Linked DNA regions of Nonomuraea africana. Each later gene encodes a partner of the first gene's protein in a complex. Links are inferred from orthologs where the notes say so. Each region holds a gene or a part of one and is shown in the gene's direction. Other genes may lie near its edges.

Region 1 (15,264 bases):
GGAGGGGCGTACTGGCTGACAAGTCTCGCAAAGCGCCCATGGGGCCTCAAGCGGATTCCCGCGGGGAATTGTCGCTCCGCCGTCCCCCTCACAGACTCTGGATGCCGTCCTATCGGCGGGGCGGGCCGCCGATCTGGCTGGCGGGAGCGAGCCCGTCGGCGCTGGAGCAGACGCGATCACGCCCGCGCTGTTCGTCACGGTTCTGGTGACCGACGACCCGGAGCGGGGCGAGCGCGAGCTCGACGCCTACTGCCTGGCCACGTACGGCCTGCCGTACCGGATCGTGCGGACGGTCCAGGTGCTGGTCGCGGGCCCGGTGGAGCGGGTGGCCGGCACGTTGGGCGGGTACGTCGAGGCGGGCGCGGAGCACCTGGTCTGCCGCGTCCCCGCCGTTTCGGCCGGCAGGGGCGACCTCGGCGCGCAACACGACCAGCTCGAGCTGATCGTGGCGGCACGGCGCCTGATATCCGCCAAAATAGGGGCATGGGCGAGCAGTGGCACGAGGTAGGCGACCGCGTCTTCGTCCGGCGACACGAGTCCTACGACCTGAACGTCGGGCTCGTCGTGGGTGACGGTCACTGCCTGGTCCTCGACACCAGGGAGACGCACCAGCGGGCCAGCCACCTGGTGGCGGCGATCAGGAAGATCACGCCTGACCCCTGGACGGTCGTCAACAGTCACGCTCACTTCGACCACTACTTCGGCAACGCGATGTTCGTCCCCGCCGAGATCTGGGCGCACGCGCGAGCCGCCGAGGAGATCGAGAGGGACGGCGAGGCGGTCCGCGACAGGGTGGCGGCGAGCAGGGAGCCCGAGGCCGCCGAGGTGGAGATCGTGGTGCCCGACCAGACGTTCACCGACAGGGCGACGCTCGACATCGGCGGCAGGCCCGTCCACCTGCGCTACTTCGGTAGGGGACACACCGACAACGACATCGTCGTGCACGTCCCCGACGCGGGAGTGATCTTCGCGGGCGACCTGGTGGAGGAGGGCGCGCCGCCCGCGTTCGACGACGGCTACCCGCTCGACTGGCCTGGCACGCTGACGGCCATGCTGGCCGAACTGCCCGAGCCGATGATCGTGCCGGGGCACGGCGCGGTGGTGGACCGCGCCTTCGTCGCAGCGCAGCTGGGCGAGCTGGCCACGACCGCCGACCTGGCGCGCAGGGCGCACGTCGAGGGACTGCGTGACCTGATCTCCCAGATCCCGTACCCGCAGGCGCTCGAGCGGGCCTTCCTCCAGCTCGACTCCGTCAGCTGACGCAGCACTCGTTGCCCTGCGGGTCGGCGGCCACACGGCGCCTGCCGAGGACTCTCAGTCTCCGCTGATCACCGAGGTCTCCGGCGTGGTCGAGCGGCCGGTGGAGGACGTCGAGCGAGGGCTCAGGAGGGCGCCCGGCGGAGAGCCGGCACACCAGGGCGGCTGGGCGATGCGAAGACCGCTGACGCGCAGGGGATGGCGGGCGCGTCCCGCGCGCGCCATCCCTGCTCGCCGCCTACGCCAGCCTGATCACGCCCTTGGCCACCTTGATCCTTCTCCGGGCGAGTGCCCGCTTGGCGGGCCCGTTGACCACCGCTCCCGTGGAGATGCTGAACTTACTGCCGTGGCAGGGACAGTTGATCGTCCCGCCGCTGACGCTCGCCACCGCGCACCCCTGATGCGTGCACACGGCGCTGAACGCCCTGAACGTGCCCTTGGTCGGCTGGGTCACCACGTACTTGCCCCGCAGGATCTTCCCGCCTCCCACGGGGATGCTCCTGGTCTTGCTCAGAACAGGTCCCGCCGCCGCCTCGGCGGGGCTCGTCCACAGGAACAGGGCCCCCGTTCCCGCGACGCCACCTCTGATGATCAGTGCCCGACGTGTGATCATGCTGGCCTCCTCACTGAGGCTTCACGTACGCGGGCGCCGTCCGGTTCATCGGAAACCTCGCGACGAGCCCTCCGTCTTGGACGGCCAGCGTCCCGCCGTGCAGGATCGCGATGTCCCTGGCGATCGGCAGGCCGAGGCCGGCGCCGCCGGCGTCCCTCGCCCTGGCCTCGTCCAGCCTGGTGAAGCGGTCGAAGACCGCCTCCCTGTGCTCCTCGGGGATCCCCGGCCCGTCGTCGAGCACCTCCAGGACGGCCTGGCCGTCCTTCTCGTACACGCGGACCTCGACGGTCGTCGCGGCGTGCCGTACGGCGTTGTCCACCAGGTTGACGACCAGGCGGGTGAGGTGGCCGCGCGAGCCACTGATCACCACGTCGGGGCTGATGTCGAGCAGCACCGACTTGCCGGGGCGCAGGGACTCCTCGGCGGCGATCTGGCCGAGGTCGAGCTCCTCGGCCCTGAGCGGCTCGCCCGCGTCGAGCCTGGCCAGCAGGAGCAGGTCGCCGGCGAGCGCCTGGAGGCGTTCGAGATCGGCGAGCGCCTCCGTGGTGTCGGAGGTGGGCGCGGCCAGTTCGAGGCGGGCCCTGAGCGTCGCGATCGGGCTGCGCAGCTCGTGCGCGGCGTCGGCGACGAACCGTTTGTGCCGCTCGACCGCCCTCTCCAGCCGGTCGAGCGTGCCGTTCACGGTGGTGGCCAGCCGGGCGATCTCGTCGCCCGAGTCGGGGACGGGCACCCGCTGGTGCAGGTCGCGGGCGGTGATGTCGGCCACCTTGGTCCTGATGGCCGCCACGGGGGCCAGCGCCCTGCCGACGGAGAACCACGTCATCCCGGCCACCACCGCGAGCAGGAGGGGCACGCCCGGCAGCAGGAGGCCGTTCAACGTGGCGAGCGCCTCCTCGGCCCCGGCCAGCGAGGCGCGACCCCACACGGTGATCGTGCCCGCCTTCGTGGAGACGTCCATGGTGGCCACCGCGAAGTCATCGGTCGCCTGCCAGGGGATCGCGGCGCGCGTGGTGGCCGCGTTGACGAGCTGCACGTCGGGGTCCGTGGTGAGCGTGGTGAGCGTGGCCTGCTGCGCGGGCACCGCCTCGACGGCCATCGGCACCGCCGAGACCACCTTCCTGGCCGCCTCGGCGTTCGCGCTGCGTTCCAGGCTGCCCTTGAGCGACGAGACCAGGACCGCCGCCGCGATGCCGAGCGCGACGGCCACGACGATCGTGGCCGCGATCGTGGCGCGAAGCCGTACGTTCATGCCGCCTCCAGCCGGTAGCCCGCGCCGCGTACGGTCACCAGCGTCGTCCTGCCGAACGGCAGGTCGATCTTGCGACGCAGCGCGCTGATGTACACCTCGACGATGTTGGGGTCGCCCTCGTAGGCGAAGTCCCACGCCTGGGCGAGCAGCTCGCTCTTGGAGACCACCTCGCCGGGCCTGCGGGCCAGGCCGTGGAGCACCGCGAACTCCTTCGGCGTCAGCGCGATCTCGGTCTCGCCCCTCCGGCAGCGCAGGCCCGCGGGGTCGATCGTCAGATCGCCGACCGTGAGCGACACGGGGCGCTCCTTGCCCCCTCGCCTGACCAGCGCGCGCAGCCTGGCCAGCAGCACGACGTAGGAGAACGGCTTGGCCAGGTAGTCGTCCGCGCCGTTGTCGAGCGCCTCGGCCTCGTCGTAGACGCCGTCCTTGGCGGTCAGCATCATGATCGGCGTCCAGTCGCCCGCCTCGCGGAGCTTCGAGCAGATGGCGTAGCCGTTCAGCCTGGGCAGCATGACATCGAGGACGATCACGTCGTAGTCGTTCTCCTTGGCCATCCACAGCCCGTCCCGGCCGTCGTAGGCGACGTCGACGGCGAAGCCCTCGCCGGTCAGGCCTCCCTTGACCAGGTCGGCCAGCCTCTTCTCGTCTTCGACCAGTAGCACTCGCACGTCATTCAGGGTGCCGCACGCCACCTAAAGCCAACCTGAAGATCGTTTCGGTCGCGTTCAGGGTGCCTTCAGGTTCGGCGGGTCAGGCTGCGGTCGTTCCTTCCGAACAGTTCCTTCCCGAACGCAGTTCCTTCCCGAACAGCGTTCCTACCGAACAAAGGAGACGACATTGTTCAAGCGTCGTATCGTCACCCTGGGTGCCGTGGCCGCGCTCCTGCTCGCAGGGGGCCTCGCCGGCTCGGCCAACGCCTCTGACGAGCCGCCCGCCAAGGGCACCTGCGTGACCAGTGACGGCAAGACGTTCGAGTTCACCGAGGCGGTGCCGGCGCTGAAGATCGAGGGTGGCGCGGTCGCGGTCAGGGTGGACGAGTCCCAGCCCGACGCCGGCAAGACCGGCGCCGCCCGGGCCGGCGCCGCCGAGATCGAGGTCGCCAAGATCGAGGGCACCAAGACCGACGTGGTCAAGGGCGACGGCAGCGAGCACGTGCAGCGGTGGAGCAAGGTGACCGAGACCGTGCCCGCCACGCCCGCTCAGCCCGCCTCGCCGAACGCCGAGGGCGGCGGCGCCGACGCCCCGACCGCCGTCACTGTGGCTCCCACGACCGACGGCCCGGCGCCCGAGGACCTCTCCAAGGCCATCACCATCACCTGCACCGCCAAGTAGCCGTACCGGCCACGGGGGTCCAGTACGGCCGGCTCAGGTGAAGGACGGGTGCGGGCCGAGCGCCCAGTACTCGAAGAGCCCGTGGCCGACCTGCCCGTCGTACTCGAAGCGCCCGACCGCGTCCACCATGCCCCACATGCGGTCGGCGTCCTCGGGCAACGTGTAGGTCACCCCCTCGACCACGGGCTCGCTGCCCTGGTACATCCCGTGCTTCCAGCCGGGCTCCAGGCCGTACCCGGTGCCGACCATCAGGTGGACGGGCAGGATCGGCGTGCAGCGCACCTCGATCTTGCCCATGGTGACGGTGGCCTCGACGACGTCGCGGGTGCCGGGGGCGTAGACGGGGTGGTACTCGGGGCGGCCGAGATACTCCTCCTCCCTGCCGTCCGACCACACCCTGACCGCCTCCTCCAGCACCCTGCGGCCCTTCTCGTCCTCCTGGACGATGCAGAGGATGGCGTGGTCCTCGAACTGCATGGGGGCGTAGAGCCAGTAGAAGGTGCCGGGGTTCTTCACCTGGATGCCGGGCGGTTCGGGCTCGCCGACCGGCCTGATGCCCCACGAGCGGTCCCTGGTTCCCATCCAGGTGTCGACGGGGATCGTCCGCGAGTCGATCTCGATGCTGCCCGACCAGTGGCCCGTCTGGGCCAGCCGTACCGAATCAAAGATGACCCGCTCCTGCCAGCGGATGAAGTGCCGGGGCTCGAGCGTCGCCGGGATCGCGCCCGTCCAGGTCAGGTCGAAGGACAGGCCATGCTCGTTCGGCTCGAGGACCACCCTGAGCCGCTTGAGCCCTTCGAGGACCTCGATCCTGAACGGGCCGACCCCGGTGTCCATGCGGTCGAGTCCGAGCTCGCGCGAAGCTCGGACGACGCGGTGCAGGTGGGCGTGCCGTACGACGGCGAAGGCGTCGGTGACGCCGAGATTGGGGTACTGCCCCATGCCGACGATGAGCATGAGCTCGTCGGAGCCGGGGTGGCAGTTGAAGTAGTAGCGATCGTAGAAGTTGCGATCGGACGTCGCGACGTGCCGCATGACCTCGGGGGCCTGGTGGATCGGGAGGTCGTCCAGCGGTGACAGGGTCATGCGCTGGTTGTAGCAAGCGCTTGGTTAAAGGTCAACGCGGCCGCGCCTCGGCGCGGCCGCGTTGAACCGTCAGGGCATCTTCTTGGCGGCCTGGTCGACCTTGTCGGCCGCCTTGTCCGCGTTCGACGAGACCTTCTCCGCTGTCTGGTCGACTCGTTCACTGGCCCAGCGAGAGGCGTCAGATGCGGAGTCCTTCATGTGGTCGGTCCACTGCTGGGCATTGCGCCGATAGAACATGTATCCGGCCGCGCCCAGCGCGAGACCGGTGACAAGGACGAGCGTCGGCCACCGGCGAGACCTCGCCGGTGTCGGGTCGATCCTGCTCGCCGCCTGGATCAGCAACGCGCTGACCGCCGGGGCGAGTTGGTCCTCGACCCGGTGCGCGGCACCCTCCAGTTTGGGAGCCGCCCAGTAACGGGCGTCCTCGATCCGGTGCGCGGCCGCCACCTTGGCCTGGTCCGCCACCGGCACGAGCCGATCTCCGGCTCGCGTAGCCTGGGCCTTCATCCGGCCCATCCACGTCGCGGGCATTTCGACCACGATGTGGCGCTTTCTGAGTGTCAGGGACACGTCAACCTCCCCAGTCGTTGGGGCCCCGCAGCGTGACCTTCCCGGTACAAGGCGGCTCAATCATGACGAGCCGTGGGAGGATGCATGAACGGCCCCATCGGCCGTGACATCCGAACCATCACAGAACCGACCCTGTGCACAGAGGGGGGCAGCTGTCTCGTGGCTGAGAAGCTGATCGCGAACATGCAGACCAATCACGGTCTGATCAAGATCGAACTCTTCCCGAACAAGGCGCCGAAGACGGTCCGTAACTTCGTGGAGCTCGCCGAGGGCTCCAAGGAGTGGACGCACCCGGGCACCGGCGCGAAGAGCACCGACCGTTACTACGACGGCACCATCTTCCATCGCGTCATCTCCGGATTCATGATCCAGGGTGGCGACCCGCTCGGCCAGGGCATCGGCGGCCCGGGTTACGAGTTCGACGACGAGATCCACCCGGAGCTCGTCTTCAACAAGCCCTACCTGCTGGCGATGGCCAACGCGGGCCTGCGCTTCGGCAAGGGCACCAACGGCTCGCAGTTCTTCATCACCGTAGGGCCGCAGCCGCACCTGAACCGCAAGCACACCATCTTCGGTGAGGTCGTCGAGGGCCAGGACGTCGTCGACGCGATCGCCAAGACGCCGACCGGTCGCAACGACCGCCCGGTCAAGGACGTCGTCATCGAGTCGCTGACGATCGACCGCGTCGAGGCCTGACGCGCTCGACCCGTGAGAAACGTGCCCGACACGAGGTTGCCCTCTCCGAGGGTCCTTCGGGCACGTTTCTCATGAGTAGGCTGGCGGTCAGTGGACGAGAAAGGCTCCTCATGACCAGCCAGCCGCCCAGCCCCCCTTCGCAGCCCGCGGAGCAGGTCCCGACGTGCTACCGCCATCCGGGCAGGGAGACGTGGGTCCGCTGCCAGCGTTGTGACCGGCCCATCTGCCCCGACTGCATGCGCGACGCCGCGGTGGGCTTCCAGTGCCCCGAGTGCGTGGCCGAGGGCAACAAGACGGTACGGCGGGCCCAGTCGGTCTTCGGCGGCGCCGTGGTCACCACGCCCTACGTCACGTGGGCCGTTCTGGGTGTCAACCTGGTGGCCTTCGCCCTACAGCTGCTCACGGGGCAGCAGGCCACCACGGAGCTCGGCATGTGGGTCGGCGGTGTGGCGATCAACGACGAGTACTACCGGATGATCACCGCCGCCTTCCTGCACGGCAGCGTCTTCCACATCCTGTTCAACAGCTACGCGCTCTACCTGGTGGGGCCGCAGCTCGAACGCGCCTTCGGGCACGTGAAGTTCACCGCCCTCTACCTGCTCAGCGCGCTGGGCGGCTCGGTGCTCGGCTACTGGTTCGACGACCCGCGCACGCTGACGGTGGGCGCGTCGGGCGCCATCTTCGGCCTGTTCGCCGCGATCTTCGTCGTGGGCCGGCGGCTCAGGTTCGACGTGCGCGGCGTGGCCGTCCTCATCGTCATCAACCTGGTGATCACGTTCGTCTTCCCCGGGATCAGCTGGACCGGTCACATCGGCGGTCTGATCACCGGTGCGGTGCTCGCCGCGGCGATGGCTTACGCCCCCAGAAGTCACCGCGTCCTGTTCCAGACACTGGCGCTCCTGGGGGTCTTTCTGGCGCTCGTCGCCCTGGTCGTGATCAGGACCGGAGTGTTGCTCTCCTGACTTTCCCCAGGCTGTGGAAAACCTGTGGAAAGAACTAACGCCAGCGGGTGGAAAGCACCACACCGAAGATGATGAAAACGAACCCGATGAGCAGGTTCCAGTTGGCGAGCGTCCCGAACAGGGGCGCTTGTGGGGCCACATAGTAGATCGCGATCCACAGGATCCCGATGATCCACGACACGACCATGGTCGGTGCCAGCCACCTCGGGCTGATCTTGACCTCTTGCGACTTCTGCGGCGGTGTGTAAACCGCCTTCTTGCGTGTCTTCGGCTTGGGCACTGGATAACTCCTGCTGGCGGCCTGGGCCATCCGGACAGTCCCCAGGCTCTATCGTGTGGCCCAGGATAGTCGCCACGCGCGGGACATGGCGATCCCCGACATCCCCGGGCTCGCTGAATACGCTGATCAGCGTGAGGGCACTGCTGAGGACGTCCGGTGAGCTGAGCATCACGGCGGGCCTGGTCCTGCTCCTGTTCTGCGCCTACCTGCTCTGGGGCACCGGCGCCTACACCCAGCGCCAGCAGCTCCTCCTCCAGGAACAGCTCGCCGAAGAGCGGGACGAGACGCAGGGGACGTTGGGCAAGATCGCGCTCGGAAAGGCCGTCGCGCTGCTGCGGATCCCCCGGCTGGGCAAGGACTGGCAGTACGCCGTGGTCGAGGGCGTCGACGCCGAGCACCTGAAGAAGGGCCCAGGCCACTACCCCGGCTCGGCCGCGGCGGGCAGGATCGGCAACTTCGTCCTGTCGGGTCACCGCACCACGTACGCGGCGCCGTTCAACCGCATCGACGAGCTCAGGCGCGGCGACGAGATCATCGTGGACGCGCGGGAGGCGCGCTACGTCTACCGCGTCACCTCGCAGGACATCGTGCAGCCCGAGGAGGTCGACGTCCTCGCCGCGGTGCCCGGCAAGCCCGACATCAGCCCCATCAGAGCGATGATCACGCTCATCAGCTGCCACCCCGAGTACTCGGCCGCCCAGCGGCTCATCGTGTACGGCGTGCTCAAGTCCACCGAGCTGAGGAAGGTCTGACGTGTACGGCTGGATCTGGCGTCATCTGCCCGGCTCGATCGGAGCGCGGCTCCTCACCTCCCTCGTCCTGGTCGCCGTGGCGGGAGCCGTACTCTGGTATGTCGTATTTCCGCTACTCGAACCTGCGGTGACGTTGGATGAGGTGACCGTCCGCAAATGATCCTGGTGGTGGACAACCACGACAGCTTCGTCCACAACATCGTGCAGTACCTGCGCGAGCTGGGCGCCACGTGTGACGTCCTGCCGCGTGACGTGGTCGCCGTGGAGGACGCCGACCGCTACGACGGCGTGCTGGTGAGCCCCGGGCCCGGGACGCCCGAGGCGGCGGGCGTCAGCGTGCCCCTGGTGCGGTACGCGGCCGAGCGGGACATCCCGCTGCTCGGTGTGTGCCTCGGGCACCAGGCGATCGCCGTGGCGTACGGTGCGACGGTCTCCAGGGCGCCCGAGCTCATGCACGGGCGGACGAGCGCGGTCACGCACGACGGCAGAGGGGTCTTCGAGGGGCTGCCGTCGCCTGTGACGATGACGCGCTACCACTCGCTCGCGGTACGGCCTGAGACGGTCCCTGAGGAGCTCGAGGTGAGCGCCCGGACGGAGGAGGGGGTCATCATGGGCCTCAGGCACCGCTTCGCGCCTGTCGAGGGCGTCCAGTTCCATCCCGAGTCGGTGCTGTCGGAGCACGGGCACTGGCTCCTGGGGAACTGGCTCAAGTCGATCGTGTAACGCTACGGGGCCGCCGAACGACTACTCAATGAACGTCCCCGCCATTGCCCCCGAGTGGCGGGGACGTTTCCATGCGACTTGCGGTGTTTCCACGCGACTTCCGGTGTGGACGTCCCCGGCGCTCGATCTGCCCCCGAGTGGCGGGGACGTTTCCATGCGACTTGCGGTGTTTCCACGCGACTTCCGGTGTGGACGTCCCCGGCGCTCGATCTGCCCCCGAGTGGCGGGGACGTTTCCATGCGACTTGCGGTGTTTCCACGCGACTTCCGGTGTGGACGTCCCCGGCGCTCGATCTGCCCCCGAGTGGCGGGGACGTTTCCATGCGACCAGGTACACACGGCAGCGGCCCTCTCCCAGAGGGAGAGGGCCGCTGTCAGGTCGGGGTCACGGGCCGAGGTCTGGCGGCTCGCCGTCGCCCGGGTCTTCCGTCGTGTCGTCGGTCGGGATGTCCGTGGGCTCGTCGGTCGGCGTGAACGTCGGCTCCTCCGTCGGCTGGACGTCAGGCCCGGTGGAGACCACGATCGTGACCGTCGTCTTCTGGTTCTGGTTCGTCCCCGCCTCGGGGCTCTGCGTGATGACCGTGCCAGGCGGCTGGTCAGCAGCCTGCGGGACGACCTTCACCCTGAAGCCCTCGGCCTTGAGCGTCCGCTCGGCGTCCTCCTGTGTCTGGCCCACCACGCTGGGCACCGGCACCTGCGCCTTGGGCACGTAGAGCTTGACCGAGGTGCCTTCCTCGACCGACTCGCCCGACTTGGGCTTGGTGTCGAAGACCTTGTTCTGCTCCCTGGAGGAGACCGCCGGGGTGATCACACCCTCCAGCTTCACCGCATCCAACGCGGCTCTGGCCTCCTCGGGCGTCATGCCGATCAGCCCGTCGGGCACCTGGACCTTCTTCACGCCCTTGGAGACCTTGAGCGTCACCGTGGCGCCCTCGTCGACCTTGGTGCCAGCCTGCGGGTCGGTGCTGATGACCACACCCTTCTCGACCTCGGTGCTGTGCTCCTCCACGACCGCCGGCTTCAGCTTGAGGCTGGCGAGCTTGGCCTCGGCGTCCTCCTGGGTCTGCGTCGCCAGCGGCGGCACCGTGACCTGTGTCGCGGTCGGCGTGCCCTCGGAGGCGAGGAACTTGTAGCCCACGAAGACGAACGCGCCGATGATCAGCAGCGGGATCAGGACCCACGCCGCCGTCTTCACCGCCGTGTTGCCGCCACCGCCACCGCCGCCGCCCGCGCGGCGCCTGCCGCCACGGGTGGGCGGGTCGCCCTCGCCGTACTCGTAGGGCGGGATCGCGCCCGTGCGCTGGGTGGCGGGGCCGGCGCCCTGGGTGGCGGCCATGGTGCGGGTGCCCGAGCCGTAGCCGTTGGACAGCGTCATCGTCTGCGCCTCGACCGGCATGCCGGTCATCGCACGCTGTATGTCGGCGCGCATCTCACCCGCGCCCTGGTAGCGGTGCGCCGGGTCCTTGGCCATCGCCTTCAGCACGATGGCGTCGGCCCACTTGGGGATCTCGGGGTCGATCTGCGACGGCGGGATGGGCTCCTCGCGCACGTGCTGGTAGGCGATCGCGACAGGGGAGTCGCCGGTGAACGGCGGCTGCCCCGTCAGCAGCTCGTACAGCACGCAGCCGGTGGAGTAGATGTCGCTGCGGGCGTCGACCCGCTCGCCCCGGGCCTGCTCGGGGGAGAGGTACTGCGCTGTCCCTATCACCTGCGCCGTCTGCGTCATCGTGGCCGCGGAGTCGGCCATCGCGCGCGCGATGCCGAAGTCCATGACCTTGACGTCACCGTTGCGGGTGATCATCACGTTGGCCGGCTTGATGTCGCGGTGCACGATGCCGCCGCGGTGGCTGTAGTCGAGCGCCCGCAGGATGCCGTCGACCAGCTCGACCGCGCGCTCGGGCAGCAACCGCCGGTCGGCCCGCAGCAGGTCGCGCAGGGTGCGGCCGTCGACGTACTCCATCACGATGTACGGCACCGGCGCGCCCTCGGACGTGTCCTCGCCCGTGTCGTAGACCGCGACGACGGCGGGGTGGTTCAGCGACGCCGCGGACTGCGCCTCGCGACGGAAACGGGCCTGGAAGGTGTGGTCACGCGCGAGATCGGCCCGGAGCGTCTTGATCGCGACGATGCGGTCCAGCCGGATGTCTCGGGCGCGATACACCTCGGCCATGCCGCCACGCCCGACGACGCCGTCGAGCTCGTAGCGACCTCCGAGTAGCCGAGGCTGAGTCATTTCCTGCACTGTCCCTTACCGTTCATCTTGGGTACCGGCCGGCTCGCGGGCCGCCAGTGTCCATCATCGACCCCGCGACGCATCACGTCTCCTCGTTCGGCGGGATGGTTTCGCCCGGGTCTGGGGAGCCACTTGTTGTCACTGTTGGCGTCGGGGTGGGGGTTGGCGTTGGGGTGGGCGTCGGTGTCGTCGGGGTCGGTGTAGGCGTCGGTGTCTTCGTCGGCCGCTGCGTGGGAGAAGCCGACGTGCTTACCGTAGCTGACCGTGAGGGTACCGGCCGTGACGTCCTCGACGGAACCGTGGCGGGCCGCCGGGATGGTGTCTTGGTCCTGCTCGGCTTCACGGTAGGGCGGGTTTCCGCCGTTTTTGTGGGCTCTATCACGTTGGGTGTTTCGTTGGGGCTGAAATTGGCGATAGTGAATGTCCCAAGCCCCACAGCCGCCGCGCATCCGGCCGTCGCGACCAGCACCGTGGTGCGCCGCCTGCGCCGCCGCGCGTCGGGGGCGGCCCGGGTCTCGGGCGCCCACGGTTCGGGGTCGGTCGGCGCGGGCCGGGGGTCGGTGGCGGCCCCGCCGTACGGTGGCTCGGTGGGCACGCCGTACGGCAGGTCGGTCGGCACGCCGTACGGCGGATTGGTGCCCGCGCCGCCGTACGCCGGGTCGACCCGGAAACCGCCGGGGTCGGTGAGCATCGAGAGCTCGGTGCCGGCGTCGTCGGCGCCGAGCACCGACTCGCGCAGGACGAACGCCCGGTCGGCCAGCTCGCGCGCGCTCGCGGGCCGCATCGAGGGCTCCTTGGCGAGCAGCGCCATGACCAGCCCGCGCACGGGCGCGGGGATCGACTCAGGCAGCGGCGGCGGCGGTGCGCTGAGGTGCTGGAGCGCTATCGCCACCTGGCTGTCGGCGTGGAACGGCGTGCTGCCCGTCAGGCACTCGTAGGCCACCACGCCCAGGGAGTAGAGGTCGGTGGCGGGCGTCAGCGGCAGACCCTGCGCCTGTTCGGGGCTGACGTACTGGGCGGTGCCGAGCACGGTGCCCGTCTGCGTGACGGGCGCGGCCTCCATGGCGCGGGCGATGCCGAAGTCGGTGACCTTGATCGTGCCCTCGCGGGTGACGAGTAGGTTGCCGGGCTTGATGTCGCGGTGGATGACGCCCGCGGTGTGGGCGGCCTGCAGCGCCTTGGCGGTCTGGTGGATCACGTCGAGCGCCACCTCGGGGCCCAGCGCGCCGGTGCGGGCGAGGATCGCCGACAGCGGCTCGCCGGGGACCAGCTCCATCACCAGGTAGGCCAGCTCGCTCGACTCGCCGTAGTCGAAGACCTGGGCGATGCCGGGGTCGGACAGGCCCGCGGTGATGCGCGCCTCGTTGCGGAAGCGGGCGAGGAAGCTCGGGTCGGCGGCCACGCCGCCCCGCATGATCTTGACGGCGACCTCGCGGCCGAGCAGTTCGTCCCTGGCCCGCCAGACCTCGCCCATGCCGCCGACGGCGATGCGCGACACCAGGAGGTAGCGCTCGCCAAGCCTGCGGCTGGGGGAGGTCACTTGGCGAGCACCGCCTCCATCACGGCCTTCGCGATGGGCGCCGCGGTCTGACCACCGGAGGCGTCGGTGCCGGCGCTGCCGGACTCGACGATGACCGCGACAGCGACCTGCGGGTCCTGGGCGGGTGCGAAGGAGATGAACCAGGCGTGCGGCGCCCTGCCCTGGGCGGTCTGCGCGGTGCCGGTCTTGCCGCCCACCTCGACGCCGGGGATCTGGGCGCGGCTGGCGGTGCCGTTGTTGACGACGCTGACCATCATCTGCCTGAGCTTGGCCGCGGTCTCCGGGCTGACGGCCTCGGAGAGCTCCTCGGGCTCGGCCTCGTCGATGGTGTCGTTCTTGGCGTCGGTGATCTTCTGCACCAGGTAGGGCTTCATGACCTTGCCGTCGTTGGCGATGCCAGCGGCGATCATGGCCATCTGGAGCGGCGTCATCTGGTTGCTGCGCTGGCCGATGGAGGCCTGCGCGAGCGCCGCCTGGTCCTCCTTGGGACCGACGTCGCTCTTGGACACGCCCATGGGGATGGTCAGCGGCTGGCCGACGCCGAACTTGCTCGCCTGCTCGGCCATCTGGTCGTAGCCGAGATCCATGCCGATCTTGCCGAACGGCGTGTTGCACGAGCGCTCGAGCGCGTAGACCAACGGCACCTGGCCGCCACCGCAGGCCGCGCCGCCCGAGTTGGGCAGGTCGGCGGTGGTGTTGGGCAGGTCGAGCACCTGGGGCGCGGGGACGACCGTCTGCCCGTCGCGGCTGGAGTCGTCCTCGAGGAAGGCCGCCGCGGTCAGCACCTTGTAGGTGGAGCCGGGCGGATAAGTGCGATTGATCGCCCTGTTGACCAGCGGGCCGTTGGTCTTGTCCTCGTCGAGCTTGTTGTAGGCGTCGAACACCGTCTCCTTGTTGGTGCCCGACAGCACGTTGGGGTCATAGGTCGGCAGCGAGACCATGGTCAGGATCGCCCCGGTCTTCGGGTTGAGGGCGACGACCGCCCCCCTCTTGCCGCTGGCCGCCAGCGCCTCGTGGGCCGCCTTCTGCGCCCGGGGGTTGATCGTCACCTCGACGTTGGCGCCGCGGGTCGGCTCGCCGGTGAACAGGTCGATGCTCCTGCGCAGCAGCAGGTCGGGGTGGGTCGAGTCGAGGTAGCGGTTCTCGCTGCCCTCGACCGCCGACGCGCTCTCAGGCGAGAAGTAGCCGGTGACGTGCGCGAAGACCTTGCCGTCGGGGTAGTTCCTGACGAAGCGGAAGTCGCCCTTCTTCTTCTCCACCGACTCGGCCAGGATCGTGCCGCCGGCCGTGATCCGGCCGCGCTGGACCTCGTAGCGGTCGTAGAAGTTGCGCTTGTTCCTGGCGTCCTCGTTGAAAGTCTCGGCCTTGATGGCCTGTATGTAGTTCACGTTCACCATGAGCAGCCCGAACATGACCAGACATGCCACGGCCGCGCGCTTCAGAGTGCCGTTCATCGCTGGAACACCTGCGTCAGTCCTTCGTCCTGGATCGCCTGGGGCGGGGGGCGTCGGGCGGCATCAGACATGCGTACCAGAAGGGCGATAAGGACCCAGTTAGCCAGCAGTGCCGAGCCGCCCTGTGACATGAACGGCGTGACCAGACCCGTCAGCGGGATCAGATTCGTCACGCCCCCGACGATGATGAAGATCTGCCAGGCCAGGGTGAACGACAGGCCGCCCGCCAGCAGCTTGGAGAACGGGTCGCGGGCCGCGATCGCCGTGCGCAGGCCGCGCTCCACGATGAGCGCGTAGATGAGCAGCAGCGCCATCAGGCCCGTGAGGCCGAGTTCCTCGCCTGTGGCGGCGAAGATGAAGTCGGAGAAGGCCAGTGGGATCTCGTCAGGATGGCCCTGGCCCAGCCCCGTGCCGAGGATGGCGCCCGCTCCCAGCCCGAACAGCCCCTGCATGAGCTGGTAGCTGCCGCCGAACTCACGGTCGTAGTACGCGGGATCGCCTGGATTCAGCCACACGTC
Region 2 (15,328 bases), 3.6 Mb from region 1 along the record:
CGCCCGCGAAGGGTCCTTCACCGCCGCCGCCGAGCTGCTCGGTTACACGCAGTCCGCGGTGTCCAGGCGCATCGCCGCGCTGGAGAAAGAGGCGGGAGGGCCGCTGTTCGTGCGTCTGGCCAGGGGCGTCAGGCTCACCCCCGCCGGCGCCGCCCTGCGCAGGCACGCGGAGGCCGTCCTCGACCGTCTCGACAAGGCGGAGGAGGAGCTGGCCGCCATCCACCGGGGCGGTGGGGGCACGCTGCGGATCGGCGCGTTCGCCACCGCGAACGTGTGGCTGGTGCCGCAGGCGCTGAAGGCGTTCAAGGCCAGGCGGCCCGAGGTCGAACTGCGCCTGGCCGAGGGGCTGACGGGACGTCTGCTCGACCGGCTCCACGCCGGGGCCCTCGACGTGGCCGTGGTCAGCGACTACCCCGCGGGGCTGCCCGTGGCGGCCGAGACCGTGCGGCTGCTGGAGGAGCGGCTGCTGGTGGCGCTGCCCCAGGGGCACCGTCTCGCCGACCGCGAGGTGATCGACCTGCGCGACCTGGCGCGGGAGACATGGATCGAGGCGGCTCCACGAGGTCAGCCGACGATCCTGCAGGCGGCCTGCGCGCGGGCGGGGTTCACCCCGCGCGGCGGGCTGCGCGTGGCCGAGTGGACCGGCAAGTTCGGCTACGTGGCCGCGGGCCTCGGGGTGACGCTGGTGCCCGAGCTCGCCGCCCGCGCCGTGCCCGACGACGTGGTGCTCCGGCCGATCTCCGAGGAGGGGCCGCGCAGGACTGTCTACGCGGCGCTGCCCGAGGTGCCGCTGCCGTCCGCGCTCGCGTTCGTCGAACTACTGGGACAATAGGGTCGTGCACGACAGTTTCGCCCATGTCGGGGGGCTCCTGGCGACCAGGCTCCGTGATCTCACGACCGATCTGGCCGCGCTCGACAGCGCGGGCTGGTGGGCGGTCGTGGTCGACTACGAGGGCAAGGTGACGTGCGCGCGCTTCGACGACGTACGGCCCGCGCCGCTGCCCAAGTCGGGCCCGTGGATCGGGCCGGGCGAGTGGCGCAGCTCGCTCGACCAGGCCGCCTACGAGCGCGGCGTCCAGCGCATCCGCGACTACATCGAGCAGGGCGAGGTCTACCAGGCCAACCTCTGCCGCGTCCTGTCGGCGCCGCTGCCGTCCGGCGCCGACCCGCTGGCCCTGGCGCACCGGCTCAGGCAGGGCAACCCCGCCGCGTACGCGGCCGTCATCGACGTACCGGGCACGAGCGTCGTGTCGGCCTCGCCCGAGCTCTACCTCTCGCGCGACGGCGACGTGGTGGAGTCCAGGCCGATCAAGGGCACCGGCGTCACCGCCGACGACCTGCTCGACAAGGACTACGCCGAGAACGTCATGATCGTCGACCTGGTCCGCAACGACCTGGGCAGGGTCGCCGAGGTGGGCTCGGTCACCGTCCCCTCGCTCTGCGAGGTGGAGGACTACCCGGGCTCGGTGCACCTGGTCTCGACCGTCAGGGCCAGGCTGGCCGAGGGGATGGGCTGGTCCGAGTTGTTCGCCGCCACCTTCCCGCCCGGCTCGGTCACCGGAGCTCCGAAATCTTCGGCCCTGCGCATCATCAATGAGCTCGAACCCGAGCCGCGAGGGCCGTACTGTGGGGCGGTGGGCTGGGTCGACGCCGACCGGCGCACGGCGGCGCTGGCCGTCGGGATCCGCACGTTCTGGATCACCGCCGGGGAGATCCGCTTCGGCACAGGAGCGGGCATCACCTGGGGCAGCGACCCTCGCCGCGAGTGGCGCGAAACCGAGCTGAAGGCGTCGCGGCTCATCACTTTGGCATCCTCAGGAGGAAATCGATGAACGTTCCCGTCTGGGTCAACGGGGAACTGCTGGATCCGGCGCAGGCCACCGTCTCGGTGTTCGACCACGGGCTGATGGTCGGCGACGGCGTGTTCGAGACCGTCAAGGCCGTGGGCGGCCAGTCGTTCGCGCTCACCAGGCACCTCGACCGGCTCAAGCTGTCGGCCCAGCGCATGGACCTGCCCGAGCCCGACCTCGACGCCATCGCCGACGGCGTGCGCCGCTGCCTGGCCGCGGCCCCCGCCTGGCCGCTCGGCCGCATCCGCATCACCTACACCAGCGGGCCCGGCCCGCTCGGCTCCGACCGGGGCAACGAGGGCGCCACCGCGATCGTCATCGTGGGCGAGCAGGCGCCCTTCCCGCTCACCGCCGACGTGACCGTGGTTCCGTGGCCGCGCAATGAGCGCGGGGCGCTGGCCGGGGTCAAGTCGACGTCGTACGGCGACAACGCCAAGGCGCTGGCCTTCGCCAAGGCCCGCGGCGGTGGCGAGGCCATCTTCGAGAACCTGGCCGGTAACCTCTGCGAGGGCACCGGCTCCAACGTCTTCCTGGTCCAGGGCGGCAGGCTGATCACCCCGACCCTGGCGTCCGGCTGCCTGGCGGGTGTCACGCGCGCGCTGACGCTGGAGTGGTGCGGCGGCGAGGAGGCCGACGTGCCGCTGGCGGCGCTCTACGAGGCCGACGAGGCGTTCCTCACCTCCACGACCCGCGACATCCAGCCGATCCGCCTGGTCGACGGCACCGTCCTGCCGTCCGCGCCGGGGCCGGTCACCGCCAAGGCGCAGGAGATCTTCGCGGCCCGTGCCGCGGCCGACCCCGACCCCCGCTGACCGTCCGGTACGGCAGGCCGCCCCAAGGCCACCGGGGTCACCGCTGACCGCCCGTCCATCACGCGTCCTCCAGCGGGACTCCGGTCCCCGCCGTCACGTCGCCCGTTTCCCGAGTGCCGGATCCCGCACCCGGGCCCGGCCGAGGTGACGGCGGCCCGACCCCGCTCCGGCGGCCAGGACCGGCGGCAGCGCCGACTCGAGCAGCACCACGACACCGCCAGCGCGGTGATGTCGTAGTCGCGGTTGAGTTCTACCCATGGCTCGGCTCCCGGTCGAGCAGGCCGAGCAGGGCAAGGGGAACGCTCATGCCGCGGACAAGGGCCCTCACGGCGGGCTTGCCGTAAGAGGGCCCTTCACGCATGAGCGGTCAGTAGACCTTCTGGGTCTGCACGTTGAAGTCGGTCATACGCACCGACTTCGCCGGGTCGGTCAGCGGATCGGTGATCTCGATGACGTCCAGGCCGCGCAGCATGTCGCTGGAGTAGATGTAGCCGTTGTAGTAGTACGCCGACCACGATCCCGCGATCACGCCGTCCTGCGGCTCAGGGCCGCGCTCGAAGAAGCCGATCTCCTTGGGCGCGTCGGAGTTGGTGAAGTCCCAGATCGACACTCCGCCCTGGTACCACGACTGGACCATGATGTCCTTGCCCTTGACCGGGATCAGCGAGCCGTTGTGCGCGACGCAGTTCTCCTTGGACGTCTGCTCACGCGGCATCTTGAAGTATCCGCGCCGCTCGAGCTTGCCGTCCACGATGTCGTAGATCGCGTTCGCGCCCTTCGTCGCGGGGGTCCTGGCGTCACAGGTCGGCATCCCGCCGCCGCCGAGCTCGTCGCCGAAGACCACCTTCGTGGCGTCGTTGTTGAACGTCGCCGAGTGCCAGATCTCGAAGTTCTCCCTGTCCTTGACCTGTTGGAGCACCTTCGGCTGCACCGGGTCGGTGATGTCGAGCAGCACGCCGTCGCCGAAGCAGGCGGCCGCGGCCAGGTTCTTCTCCGGGAAGGCGGTGATGTCGTGGCAGCCGGCCGCGAAGGATCCCTCGCCCTGTCCCTCGGGGAAGATGTTGGGCGAGGCAACGACCTTGGCCTGCTTCGGATCCTTGACGGGCACCTCGACGATCTGGATCAGCTCGTGCGGCGAGGGGCAGGTCGGGGAGTCGGACTCCGGGCCGGCCGAGCCCGGCGAGGAGACGTAGATGTAGAGCGTGTCGGGATCCTTGCCGGGCACCATCGTGTGCGTGTGCGAGCCGCAGTCGGTCGCCACCGAGCTCACGTACTTCGGCGCGGTCTTGTCGCTGATGTCGAAGACGCGGATGCCCTCCCACGGCCTGCCGCCCTGCCCGCCGTCCGCGCTCAGCGGCTTGGACTGGCAGGTCTCGTCGGAGCGGGGCTCGTCCACTGACAGGAACAGCAGGTCACCGTAGACCGAGACGTCGTTCTGCTGGGACTCGCAGGCGACCGTGCTGACCCGCTTCGGGCTGGTGGGATTGCTGATGTCGTAGACGGTGAAACCGCCGAAGTTCCCCACGAACGCGTAGTCGCCCTGGAAGGCCAGGTCGGAGTTCAGATCCATGTCGCCGTCGAGCGGCGCCTCACGCGGCAGGTTCGCGACCAGCTTGACGTTGTCGCTGGTCATCACGTCGCCGGGGGCGGCGGTGACCGAGGGGGAGGCGGCGGAGGTCGCCGGGGGCGAGGAGGGGGCCGCCTGCGGGGAGCGCGAGGGTGGTGGAGACGACGCGCACGCCGACACCACCAGCACCAACGCCGCCACGCCACCCAATCGGGAAAAGATCACATGCGCCCCCTTCGAAATTATGAACCAGTATGGAAGCTATGTCAGCCAAGGTCCAAGCGTGCGGGGTTCTCGTCACGGTTATGACGACATTGACGCTCGCGGGATGCTCGGCGGGACCCCAGGGGCCCTCGCCCGTTGGCCCGGGCGCGCCGGTGATCGTTCCAGGCGGCCCGGGCGAGGCAGGCCGTACGGCAGGGCCGGGGGAGAGCCTGCCGACCAGGGACTGGACGGCGGTCGCGGCGGACGTGCGCTTCGCCGAGGGCATGATCCCCCACCACCGGCAGGCGCTGGAGATGGCCGGACTCGTCGACGCGCGCACCACCACCAAGAGCGTGCGCGCCGTGGCACGGCAGATCACGCTCACCCAGCAGCCCGAGATCACGCTGATGTCCGACTGGCTGGACGGCCTCGGCCGGGCCGTACCCGATCACAGCTCACACGGGGGCGGTGACGGCTACGGGATGGCCTCGCTGGAGGAGATGAACAGGCTGCGCGCGGCGCGCGGCGCCGCCTTCGACCGGCTCTTCCTGGAACTGATGATCAGACATCACGAGGGCGCGCGGCGGATGGCACGGGAGGAGCTGTCCGGCGGGCGGGACCAGACGATGCGCCTCATGGCCGACGACGTCTTCGCGGGCCAGGGCATCGAGATCGCCCGCATGCGGGAGCTGCTGACCCCGTAGATCACAATGCCCATGCCGGGACGGCATGGGCATCGCGGGAGCGCCTTGGGGGTGTGGGCTCGCCAGGCTTTCAGGGGGCTTTCGGGGTTTTCGGGGGCTTTCGGGGGGTGGAGAAGGTCAGGACGGCCAGAGCATGTTGGTCAGCTCGGCGTCCAGGTCCATGAAATCGGTCTCCCGGCCTGCGGGCACGAGGTCGTACGTGCGGTGCAGGAACTCGGTGAGAGGAGCCAGCGGGACTTCGAAGAGCGCCTGTCCGAACGGTGACGTCAGGCTGATGTGAAGCGTGCGCTCGCCGTCGGCGCGTGCGGGCCAAACCTGCACGTCGCCGTCGCCGACACGTCTCACAATGCCTACAGTCAGTAGTTCTCGGGCGAAGATCCACTCGACCGGTTCGTCGTTCCCTACGTGGAAGGCCATGCGGATGGCGTACGGGTCGTCGGCTGTGTAACTCAGTCCGGCGAGCAGGGGGACGGTGGTACGGTCGGGGACCACAAGCCGAAGGCCAAGCTCGGCGGAGACGGTGGTGCTGTTCATCGTCAGCCAAACCTTTTCGTCGTACGGTCCCCTCTTCGGGGCTTTCACTGCTCTGACGGACTTCGTCCTGAGCTATGACGCGGAACGAAGAAACCTGTAGGAAAGATTCCGCCTCCAGGCCCTTCTGTAACGCAACTCACAGCTGGACATTTGGGCATCTACCTGGCTAAACATCATCAACTGGGTGATGTTTGCGAGGGTTTTGCGCGTTGCTGGCGTCGTTCCAGCGCGCCCCTCTACGACCTTTCGGGCGATCGGGGCCTTCCGGAACAGCTTGATGGTATGCCAACGAGCCACCATGCTGACGGGCAACCGCCCCCATTGGCCCGAAACCCGCCTCAGGCCCGTGACCCAGCGGTGTGCGGCGTCGCTTCGCCAGCGGGCCGGAAGTGCGGTATGGTTTTCCCCGTCGGCGCCGCAAGGAGCCAGACAGGGCGGGCGATTAGCTCAGGGGGAGAGCGCTTCGTTCACACCGAAGAGGTCACTGGTTCGATCCCAGTATCGCCCACCAGCTCAAAGGCCGCTTCCCGTTTCGGGAAGCGGCCTTTTTGATCTTCCGAGTGACTGACTGGGTGACCCTGCATCTGAGGGGTGGATCCGGCCCATCTCCTGTCCCCCTCCAGATCGCCGGCCTGACTCCACCGCGCGTCTCACGACGCCTGCCGATAATCTCGGCACACGACCACGGGAGGGACCTGCTCTCGTTGGGGACCCGTTCATCTCAGCAGGGGGGCGACACCTTGACTGTCGATCGGCATCGGCGTGGCTACGTCGTGCGGCGAATCGGCCGAGCGCTCCTCGGATACGGCGTCGCCCTCCTCTTCGCCGTCGTCGTGGTGGCGGTGTGGTGGCTGACGCGGTGACCGGCGGGATCGCCGGGTCGCGGCCGTCCTGACGCCACTGGTCAGCCGTGGCCGTCGCCTCTACGCTCAGGTAGTGGCGGACATCAGCTACTTCGAGGCGTGGGCGATGTGGCAGGCGGGCAAGCCGGTGGCCGGCTATGACCTGTGGGGGCTCCAGCTGCTGTGGTGGGGGCGCATCGGCAAGGTCATCAGCTTCGTCAGCGGGGCGACGATCATCCTGGACGCCATCGGTGCCGAACGCCTGCAGCAGTTCGGCAAGTGGACCGCGGACCAGGAGCGGGTCAGGCAGCGTCTCATGTTCGTCGGAGTGCCCATCGTCATGGTGATGCAGATTCAGGTCCTGGCGGGCGCGGGAGTCGACTTCCTGTCCAGCGTCTGGTTGTACGTCCTCGGTGCGCTGATCACCGGTCTGATCGGGGTGGCGATCCCGGCGCTCCTGGTCGGGATCGTTCGCGGGCTGGGCAGGCTGTTCGCCAGCCGGTGGGAGCCGGTCGTCTACGGGCTCGCGGCCATCCTGCTGGCCGTGGGCTTCCACTTCGACATCCTCGCGTCCTAGCGAGCACCTCCGCCGAAGAGGACCGCCCGGCACGCCGTCTCCTGTGCTTGTGCCAAGGACGACCGCGCGGCGTGCGCCGTCTCCTGCCCAGAGCGGCCGAAGGAGGGCCGCGCGCGAGCGGTCTGATGGAGTGTGCGGTCGCGCATGCTGTCTGCTGTGCGCCGGTGAGCGGTCCGATGGAGCGCGCCGCACCGCCCTCCGGTTGGCGGACGGTCCGGCGTTCCGGCCGGTGGACGGGGCGGCGGCGTCCAGCGGGTCAGGTCAGCAGCGGTCGGCGCCGTCGAACGAGCGGATACCGCGCGGGACCTGGGTGCTGATCGTCTCTCCCGGCCGTACGGTGCGGCAGGGCCCATCGGTGCCCCGGGCCCAGACGATCTTCAAATTCAGCGTGTACCTGCAGTCGTTCCTGGCGTAGCCGGTCTTGGTGATGCGGCCCGTGTGCTCCCAGACGGTGACGCAGGTCGGCGCGTTCCCCGCGGGGATCGCCGCGGCCGAGGCACCTGCCTGGCCGGGAAGGGCGAGCAGGCTCACGGCGAGGCCGGTGACCGTGAGTGCGGCTGTCCTGAGAGCTGTGCGCATGTGCGGAGAACCTTTCGCTGGGAAGACTGGCCCTCAGAGTTGTAACCGCATGACTACGCTGGGTCAAGCGGAACGCCCTACCAGCCCTCGTCGAAGTCGCAGATGTCGACCGTGACGCCGCGCCGTACGGCCGAGGGGGTGATCACCTCGAACACGACGCGATACGAGCCCGCCTGCTTCCACGTGATGGAAGGGAGCACCACCTTGTCGCCGGAGCGGGCCTCGTGCCGGCCCATGTTCTGCCCGTTGACCAGCCACCGGTAGCTGAACGTGCCCGAGGCCTTCACATCGGCGAAGATGTTCAGGTCATAGCGCCAGCAGTCGCCCAGCCTGATGCCCTCGTAGCGCAGGGTCGCCGAGCTCACCCCACCGCCGCTGGTGGGCCTCTTGGTCGTGGGCGACGCGGTGGGCTTGCTCGCGGGCGAGGTGACGGCCCTGGTGGGAGCGGGCTTCATGGTGGGAGTCGGGCTCCTGGTGGGTTCGGGCCTGCGCGTCTTCCCCGCCAGGCGCTCGCTCTCCGTCTGCCCGGCCTGCGATGTCTTCCCGGGCTGCGGTGTCTTCCCGGTTTGCGGTGTCTTCCTGGTCTGCGACGTCTTCCCGGTCTGCTCGATTTTCCCGGTCTGCTCGACGGAAGGGAGGGGGACGGCGGCCGTGCCGGCGCCGCCGTCCCAGAACGAGGCGGCTCCCCACGCGGCGGCGGCGACGCAGGTCACGGCTAGCGCCGCGCCGCCCGCCACGAGCGCGGGACGGGGGCGGCGGCGGGCGGGAGCGCTTCTCGGAAGTGTCTGGCCGCCGATGAGCTCGAAGAGCACGTCCTGCATGCTCGGACGGCGGGCGGGCTCCTTGTCCAGGCAGCGGGCCACGATCGGGCGCAGCGCGTCCGGCACCGCGTCCAGGTGCGGCTCGCCGTACTGAACCCTCCTGATCACCTCGGGCAGCGACCCTCTGCCGAAGGGCGGCGTGCCGGTGGCGGCGAACACCATCACCCCCGCCCAGGCGAACACGTCCGTGGCGGGCCCGACCTCCTCGCCCGCGAGCTGCTCGGGAGCCATGTAGGAGGGGGTGCCGACGACGCTGCTGGTGACGGTGAGCGCGGAGTCCGCCGCGCGGGCGATGCCGAAGTCGATGACCCGCGGCCCGTCCCTGCCGAGCAGGACGTTGGCGGGCTTGAAGTCCCTGTGCACGACGCCCGCCCGGTGGATGGCGGCCAGCGCGGTGGCGGTGCTGATCGCCAGCCGTTGCAGGTCGGCGCCCAGGTGGCGGCCCGCCTCCTGCAGGGAGGGGCCCTCGACGTACTCGGTCACGATGTACGGCCGGCCGCCCAGCGACGCGTCGAGCACCTGGGCGATGCAGAACGGCTCCACCCGGCGCGCGGCGGCGATCTCCTTGGCGAAGCGGTCGTCTCCTGCGAACCCCTCGCGCAGCGTCTTGACCGCCACGGGCCGTCCGTCAGGCGCGGTGGCGAGATAGACCACACCCTGGCCGCCCTCGCCGAGCGGTCTGACGACCCGGTAGGGGCCGATGAAGGACGCCGTCATCAGTGTTCCAGGGAGCAGACGGAGAACGAGATGCTCCTGCTGGCGGTGGCCGGCGAGGTGATCCGCAGGGAGACGGTGTGCCGCCCGGCGTCCAGCATGTACTGCCCCGCGGTGATGAACGCGGTGTAGTCGTCCTCGGGGACCCAGCTCCTGCTGCTCTCCTTCACCTTCCCGTCCACGAGCCACTGGTAGGAGAGCCACAACCCCTTCCTGCTCGCCGACGCCGTGGTCTGGAAGTGCACCGGAGGCATGTAGCAGCCCTCGGCCTCGACCTGGCCGGGCCCTCCGGACAGGCTGATGGGCTGGATGTCGACGTCGAGGCTCGCCGCGGGTTTGCGCGTGGTGCGCGTGGCCGTGGGGGACGGCCTGGTGGTGCGCGTGGTGGCCCGGTCCGAGGGCGTGCGGCTGGGCGCGGCGCCGGGCTCGCCGGACGGCGTGGGCCTGGGGGTCTTCGCCCTCGGCGGCCTGCTCTTGGACGGCTTGGCCGGCGACGGGGACTGCGTGGTGTCGTCGGACGACGTGGTCGCATCGGACGACGTGGTTGCATCGGACGACGTGGTGACGGCGGCGAGCGCAGGGGGCCCGGAGCCGTCCGCCGCGGGCATCCGCCAGACGACGGCCGCCACCAGCGCCGCGGACACCACGACGGCGCCTCCCGCGACCAGGGGGACGAGGACGCGCCTCCGGCCGGGAACCGCGCGGCGGCCGCGCGTGGGCGCCGTGGGCGCCGTGGACTGCCCGCCCCCGCCGAGGAGCCGCAGGAGGACGTCCCGCATGGTGGGCCGGTGCGCCGGGTCCTTGGCCAGGCAGTCGTGGACGATCGAACGCAGCGGCTCGGGGAGGTCGCCCAGCCAGGGCTCGTTGTGCAGGATGCGGTTGATGATCGCGGGAAGGGTGTCCTCGCCGAACGGCGGCGCGCCCGTGGCGGCCCACACCATCACCGACGCCCACGCGAACACGTCCGTCGCCGGACCCACCTGCGCGCCCGCGAGCTGCTCGGGGGCCATGTAGGAGGGGGTGCCGACGACGCTGCTGGTGACGGTGAGGGCGGAGTCCGCCGCGCGGGCGATGCCGAAGTCGATGACCCGCGGGCCGCCCGGGCCCAGCAGCACGTTCGCCGGCTTGAAGTCCCGGTGGACGACCCCTGCCTGGTGGATCGCCGCCAGCGCGGTCGCCGTGGCCACGGCCAGCCGCTGCAGGTCCGCCCCGCTGTGGCGGCCCGCCTGCTGCAGGGTGGGGCCGTCGACGTACTCGGTCACGATGTACGGCCGGCCGCTCAGCGACGCGTCGAGCACCTGGGCGACGCAGAACGGCTCCACCCTGCGCGCGGCGGCGATCTCCTTGGCGAAGCGGTCGTCGGCGGCGACGCCGTCGCGCAGGACCTTGACGGCCACGAGCCTGCCGTCGGGGGCCCGGCCGAGATACACGACGCCCTGGCCGCCCTCTCCGAGCCGGCCGACGATCACGTAGGCGCCTATCGCGGCCGGGTCACCTTCACGCAGGGGTGCGGCTTGCGGCATGAGGAGTGACTCCTGAGGCGGGCGAGATCAACCTCATGCACCTTAGCGGGATAAGTCAGGATTTGTAGGCAGTCTGGTTGATCAAGGGCGCCTCAAGAGCCGGCTCGCACCCTGGCGCCTGCGTCGCCGCCGCCGGGCCGGGCCGCTCCGGCGGCGAAGTGGTGCGGTGCGGCGACGTGGTGCGGTGAGGTGGTGGCGGTGTCCAGGGGGTCAGGCGCCGGCCCGTGCTCTGGCGGCGAGCCGCTCGACGGGGGTATAGGGGTCGGTGAGGCCGAACGCCGCGGGGCCGAAGCAGTCCAGCGCCGCGGGGCTGCGCATGATCTCGGGTGTGGAGATGGCGTAGACGGTCAGCCGCTGCCCGTAGGCCAGCGCCTCGGTCGTCACGGGCGCTCCGGTGTCGGCGTTGAGCGTGCAGATCAGATCGGGCACGATCGCGACCACCTCGCCGTTACTGCGGGCGACGAGATGCTCGTTCTGGAATGTGATCACCAGCTGGTCGGCCGGGTCGTCGAGCGCGGCCAGCGTCACCTGGCCGCGGGCGAATCCGTCGACGGTCCTGCGGTCGATGTCGACGACCTTGCCCCTGAACAACACCAGGCCGTGGCTGTAGATGGTGCCGGCCAGCGCCGCCGTGAGCGCGTCGAAGGGGTCGTCGTGCCGCTCGCGCGCGGTCCGGAGCGCCGCGCCGATCCGCATGCCCAGGGTCAGCGTGCCCGGTACGGCGGTGCGGCGCACGGTGGCCGCGTCCATCGGGTAGTCGCAGATGTAGGCGGCGCCGCCCATCTCGACCGTCATGACGCGGGCCAGCCGTTCCATGCGGACGTTGTCGAGGGCGTCGATGATGGCGACGTCGCCGTGGTCGGAGGCGATCGACATGGGCGAGCCCGGCACGCCGTACACGGCGAACGTCTCCATCTGCAGCTCGGGGAAGGCCCTGCCCATGCCGTCGGCGTCGATGACCGGCAGGCCGAGCTGGGCGCCGAGCAGCAGCGGCATCATGCTGTTGAGACCGCCGCACTCGATGGGCATGGTGGCGGCCGCCGTACGGCCCAGATGCCTTTCCAGGGCGCGCAGAGCGGCGACGTTGCCCTTGCCAGAGGGCGGCCGTTCGACGAAGACGGTGGGCGCGCCCATCATCGCCGACGGCAGCACGAGCGCGTCGTCGGGCAACTCGTCGACCGGGATGATGGTCACCCGGCGGCCTTCGCGCAGCTGCCGTTCGACCAGGAGCCTGCCGATGTAGGGGTCGCCCCCGCCGCCGGTGCCCAGGACGGCGGCGCCCTCGGCCAGATCGCGCAGCGCGTCGACCGTCAGGTCCACGCCCATCACACCTGCACCTCCTCGGTGGTCGCGGGATCGCTGAGGCGAAGGTCGCCGACGGCCTTGACCCGCACCCGCACGGCGTTGCCGGGCAGGTAGGCCACGTGCACCTCGTCGACGTCGACCACGTCGACGGTGTCGGGGTCGGCCCCTGCCGCGATGGCCCGCTCGACGGCCTCGGCGCGGGCCTGGTCGAGCACGTCCTCGCGGGTGCGGGCGGCGGTGATGGCGAACAGCCGGTCGACGTCGCCGCCGATCTGGCCGGTCGCGGCGCCGATGGCGTTGGCCACCGCGTGATGTTCGGGCCGGTGGACGGCCGGCACGCCCGGCAGGTGGTCGGGCATCAGGACGCTGCCGCCGCCGACCACGACGACCGGCAGCGGCCGGGCCGAGACGCGCATCTGGTCGACGAGCTCGGCCACCCTGCCGGACATCCACGCCACTCCGTTCCTGACCAGGTCCTTGCCGAGATGGCGGACGAGGGAGGCGTCGCCGATGTCGGCCAGCCCCGCGGCGACCGCGAGGTCGGTGGCGGTGAGGACCTGGCCGCCGAAGACCAGCGCCTGACTGGTCAACTCGTAGCCGACGCTGTCGGGCCCGATCTCCGGCATCGGCGCGCCGGTGACGCGGCTGCCGCCGCCGAGCCCGATCGACAGCACGTCCGGCATGCGGAAGTTGGTGCGCACGCCGCCGATGTCCACCTCGCCGGTGGCCTGGCGGGGGTAGCCGCCGCTCAGCACGCCGACGTCGGTGGTGGTGCCGCCGATGTCGACCACGGCGCAGTCGGCCAGGTCGGCCAGGAACGCCGCGCCCCGCATGGAGTTGGTCGGCCCTGAGGCGAACGTGCGAACGGGGTAGCGGCGGGTGTACTCGGCGTCCATCAGCGTGCCGTCGTTCTGCGACAGGTACAGCGGCGCCCGGATGCCGACCGCCCGGAGCGCCTCGGCAAAGGCGTCGACGATCTCGTCGGCCAGATCGCGCAGGCAGGCGTTGACGACGGTGGCGTTCTCCCGCTCCAGCAGTCCCACCCTGCCGATCTGATGGGACAGGCTCACATGCAGGTGAGGCAGCTCCGCGAGGAAGATCTCGGCGGCCCGCTCCTCGAGTTCCGCGTTGACGGGGGAGAAGACGCTGCTGATGGCGACGGTGTTGATCCCCTGACCACCCAGGCCGGCCGCGATGCGCTTGAGCTGGTCCGGATCGAGCGGCGAGATCGGGCGGCCGTCGAACTCGTGGCCGCCGTCGCACAGATGGACGCTGGGATCGATCGCCTTGGTCAACCGGTCGGGCCAGTCGACCATGGGCGGCAGCGCGGCGGTGGCGGGCAGCGCCAGCCGTACCACCGCGGTGCGGGCCAGGCGGCGGCCGGTCACCAGCGCGTTGGTGAAGTGGGTCGTCCCGATCATCACGGCGGTGACGCGCGCCCGGTCGACGCCGGAGGCGGCCAGCAGTCGTTCCAGGGCGGTGACGACGCCGCCGGTCACGTCGAGAGTGGTAGCTGTCTTGATCTCGGCCAGGACGGTGGTCCCCGCCATCAGGACGGCGTCGGTGTGGGTGCCGCCCACGTCGATCCCGACACGCACGAATGCTGCTCCTGTCTGCGTCAGTGGAAAACGATCAGAGGACGGCTCGCTCGTCCCGCGGCGCCCCTGTGAGGCCCAGCCTGCCCGCGACCGCGTAGGCGGCGAACGCCACGAGCAGGGCGTTGAGGGCGGGGATGCCCCACGCGACGTACTTGCCGACCAGCGCGGAGACGAGCCAGATGATCAGCGCGGCCGGCGCCCAGCCAGGCGCCGTGTCCGGGAGCGCGCCGGAGGCTCGTGAGGCGTCGAGCGCGGGTCGCCATCGGCGGACGACGTAGTACTCGGCGACCATGATGCCGGCGACGGGCGGGATGGCGACGCCGAGCAGGACGAAGAAGTCGACGAGATGGTCGAGGATGCCCGCCGCGGCCAGGCCGGTGCCGATCACGCCGAGTGCGACGGTGACGGCGGCCCGGTTCGCGCGCTTGCCGAACGCGGTGTGCAGGGTGTTGGTCATGCCGAGAGAGGCGGCGTAGAGGTTCCAGTCGTTGATCTTCAAGGTGGCGGTGACCAGGACGATCGTGCCCACCGCGCCCGAGGTGGTGGTGACGATGGCGATCACGTCGCCGGTGCGCAGCGCGTGGGCGAGCAGGACCCCGACCAGGGCCACGACGTACTCGCCGAGCGTGATGCCGAGCACGGTCTGCTTGACCACGTCGGCCGCGCTGCGGTTCCACCGGCACATGTCGGGGGAGATGACCGCGCCGACGATGAACCCGCCCGCGACGATGGTGGCGCCCTCGGCGAGGCTCATGGCCGGTCCCGGTGGCGCCGAGGCGACCAGGGTGCCGAGCGACTGCTTCGACAGCTCCACGGCGATCGCCCACCCCGCCAGGACGAGGAAGGCGGGAACGGTGATCCACGCGGTCCAGGCCATTCCCGCGAAGCCGTGCACGACGATCGCGGTCACCGCCAGCCCCGCCAGGATCGACCACACCCACACGGGCGGCCCGCCCAGCAGCGCGGCGAGGCCCTGGGCCAGGACCGCCGACTGCACGCCGAACCAGCCGAGCAGGCAGATCGCGACGACCATGCCGACGATGCCCGCGCCGTACCTGCCGAACCCGGCCCAGCGGGCGAGCACGGTCGTCGACAGGCCCTCGCGCATGCCCGCGATGCCGATGGCGATCGCGACGACCTCGAGGATGACAGCGCCGAGCGTGATGGCCAGCACCGCGTCCCAGAAGGTCATGCCCATGCCGAGGGTGGCGCCGAGCAGGAACTGGCTGAGCGCGCTCAGCATGCCGAAGCGCTGGACGGCGACCGTCACCCAGCCGTAGCGGGCGGAGGCGGGCACCCGCTGGAGCGCGTAGTCGTCGCGGGCGAGACCGTCATCGGATAACTCGGTGGTGATCGACGCATCGGACATCCCGGTGTCCCTTCCCGTCAGCCGAAAAGTCGGGCCGTTGAGTGCGACGCTAGATTCACCGACGATCTTTGGGAAGACCCGCGCGCTTGGTGTTCAACAATCGCCCACCGCCCTCTGCCTGACACCTCCTCGCCTCGTCGAGCACCGTCGCGGCGCCCTTCGCTGGGCCCGTGGAAAGCCCGCCGGGCCTCTCGCAGGAATAAACCCTAGGGGGGTATGGTTCGATGCGGAAGATCCAAGGAGGAGACATGAGACGTCTGGACCGGGTGGAGCCCGAGCAGGCACCGGAGAAGTCGAGAGAACTGCTCAGCGGAATCGTCGAGCGTCAT

What was found.
Region 2: the proteins of H4W81_RS36045 (region 1) and H4W81_RS18570 are in contact, whole or in part, in a solved structure (PDB 8RP0), measured with the Escherichia coli proteins. The link is inferred for Nonomuraea africana from one-to-one orthologs.

What each region holds. Positions count from the first base shown.
Region 1 is NZ_JADBEF010000001.1:7,556,625-7,571,888, forward strand. The notes cover bases 7,967-10,736. They hold H4W81_RS36045 (anthranilate synthase component II), read left to right. Parts: upstream 7,967-8,953; coding sequence 8,954-9,520; downstream 9,521-10,736. Other genes in these bases: H4W81_RS36030 (cell division protein CrgA), read right to left, coding at 7,967-8,045; H4W81_RS36035 (class E sortase), read left to right, coding at 8,177-8,797; H4W81_RS36040 (hypothetical protein), read left to right, coding at 8,799-8,957; pknB (Stk1 family PASTA domain-containing Ser/Thr kinase), read right to left, coding at 9,905-10,736. Outside these bases: H4W81_RS35980 (hypothetical protein), read left to right, coding at 206-508; H4W81_RS35985 (MBL fold metallo-hydrolase), read left to right, coding at 484-1,260; H4W81_RS35990 (Rieske (2Fe-2S) protein), read right to left, coding at 1,496-1,870; H4W81_RS35995 (sensor histidine kinase), read right to left, coding at 1,881-3,119; H4W81_RS36000 (response regulator transcription factor), read right to left, coding at 3,116-3,787; H4W81_RS36005 (hypothetical protein), read left to right, coding at 3,957-4,451; H4W81_RS36010 (Rv3169 family protein), read right to left, coding at 4,485-5,537; H4W81_RS36015 (YtxH domain-containing protein), read right to left, coding at 5,607-6,107; H4W81_RS36020 (peptidylprolyl isomerase), read left to right, coding at 6,267-6,803; H4W81_RS36025 (rhomboid family intramembrane serine protease), read left to right, coding at 6,914-7,765; more of H4W81_RS36030, read right to left, coding at 7,800-7,966; more of pknB, read right to left, coding at 10,737-11,752; H4W81_RS36055 (serine/threonine-protein kinase), read right to left, coding at 11,835-13,292; H4W81_RS36060 (peptidoglycan D,D-transpeptidase FtsI family protein), read right to left, coding at 13,289-14,746; H4W81_RS36065 (FtsW/RodA/SpoVE family cell cycle protein), read right to left, coding at 14,743-15,264. UniProt on the Escherichia coli protein: Part of a heterodimeric complex that catalyzes the two-step biosynthesis of 4-amino-4-deoxychorismate (ADC), a precursor of p-aminobenzoate (PABA) and tetrahydrofolate.
Region 2 is NZ_JADBEF010000001.1:3,909,172-3,924,499, reverse strand. What follows is about bases 1-2,834. They hold H4W81_RS18570 (chorismate-binding protein), read left to right. Parts: upstream 1-836; coding sequence 837-1,832; downstream 1,833-2,834. Other genes in these bases: H4W81_RS18565 (aminotransferase class IV), read left to right, coding at 1,829-2,662; H4W81_RS18575 (LysR family transcriptional regulator), read left to right, coding at 1-832. Also shown: H4W81_RS18560 (LVIVD repeat-containing protein), read right to left, coding at 3,030-4,454; H4W81_RS18555 (DUF305 domain-containing protein), read left to right, coding at 4,535-5,137; H4W81_RS18550 (SsgA family sporulation/cell division regulator), read right to left, coding at 5,255-5,671; H4W81_RS48685 (hypothetical protein), read left to right, coding at 6,412-6,534; H4W81_RS18540 (hypothetical protein), read left to right, coding at 6,608-7,090; H4W81_RS18535 (hypothetical protein), read right to left, coding at 7,352-7,669; H4W81_RS18530 (protein kinase domain-containing protein), read right to left, coding at 7,747-9,207; H4W81_RS47345 (serine/threonine-protein kinase), read right to left, coding at 9,207-10,727; H4W81_RS18520 (DUF917 domain-containing protein), read right to left, coding at 10,938-12,053; H4W81_RS18515 (hydantoinase/oxoprolinase N-terminal domain-containing protein), read right to left, coding at 12,053-13,630; H4W81_RS18510 (purine-cytosine permease family protein), read right to left, coding at 13,665-14,999; H4W81_RS18505 (carboxymuconolactone decarboxylase family protein), read left to right, coding at 15,248-15,328. UniProt on the Escherichia coli protein: Part of a heterodimeric complex that catalyzes the two-step biosynthesis of 4-amino-4-deoxychorismate (ADC), a precursor of p-aminobenzoate (PABA) and tetrahydrofolate.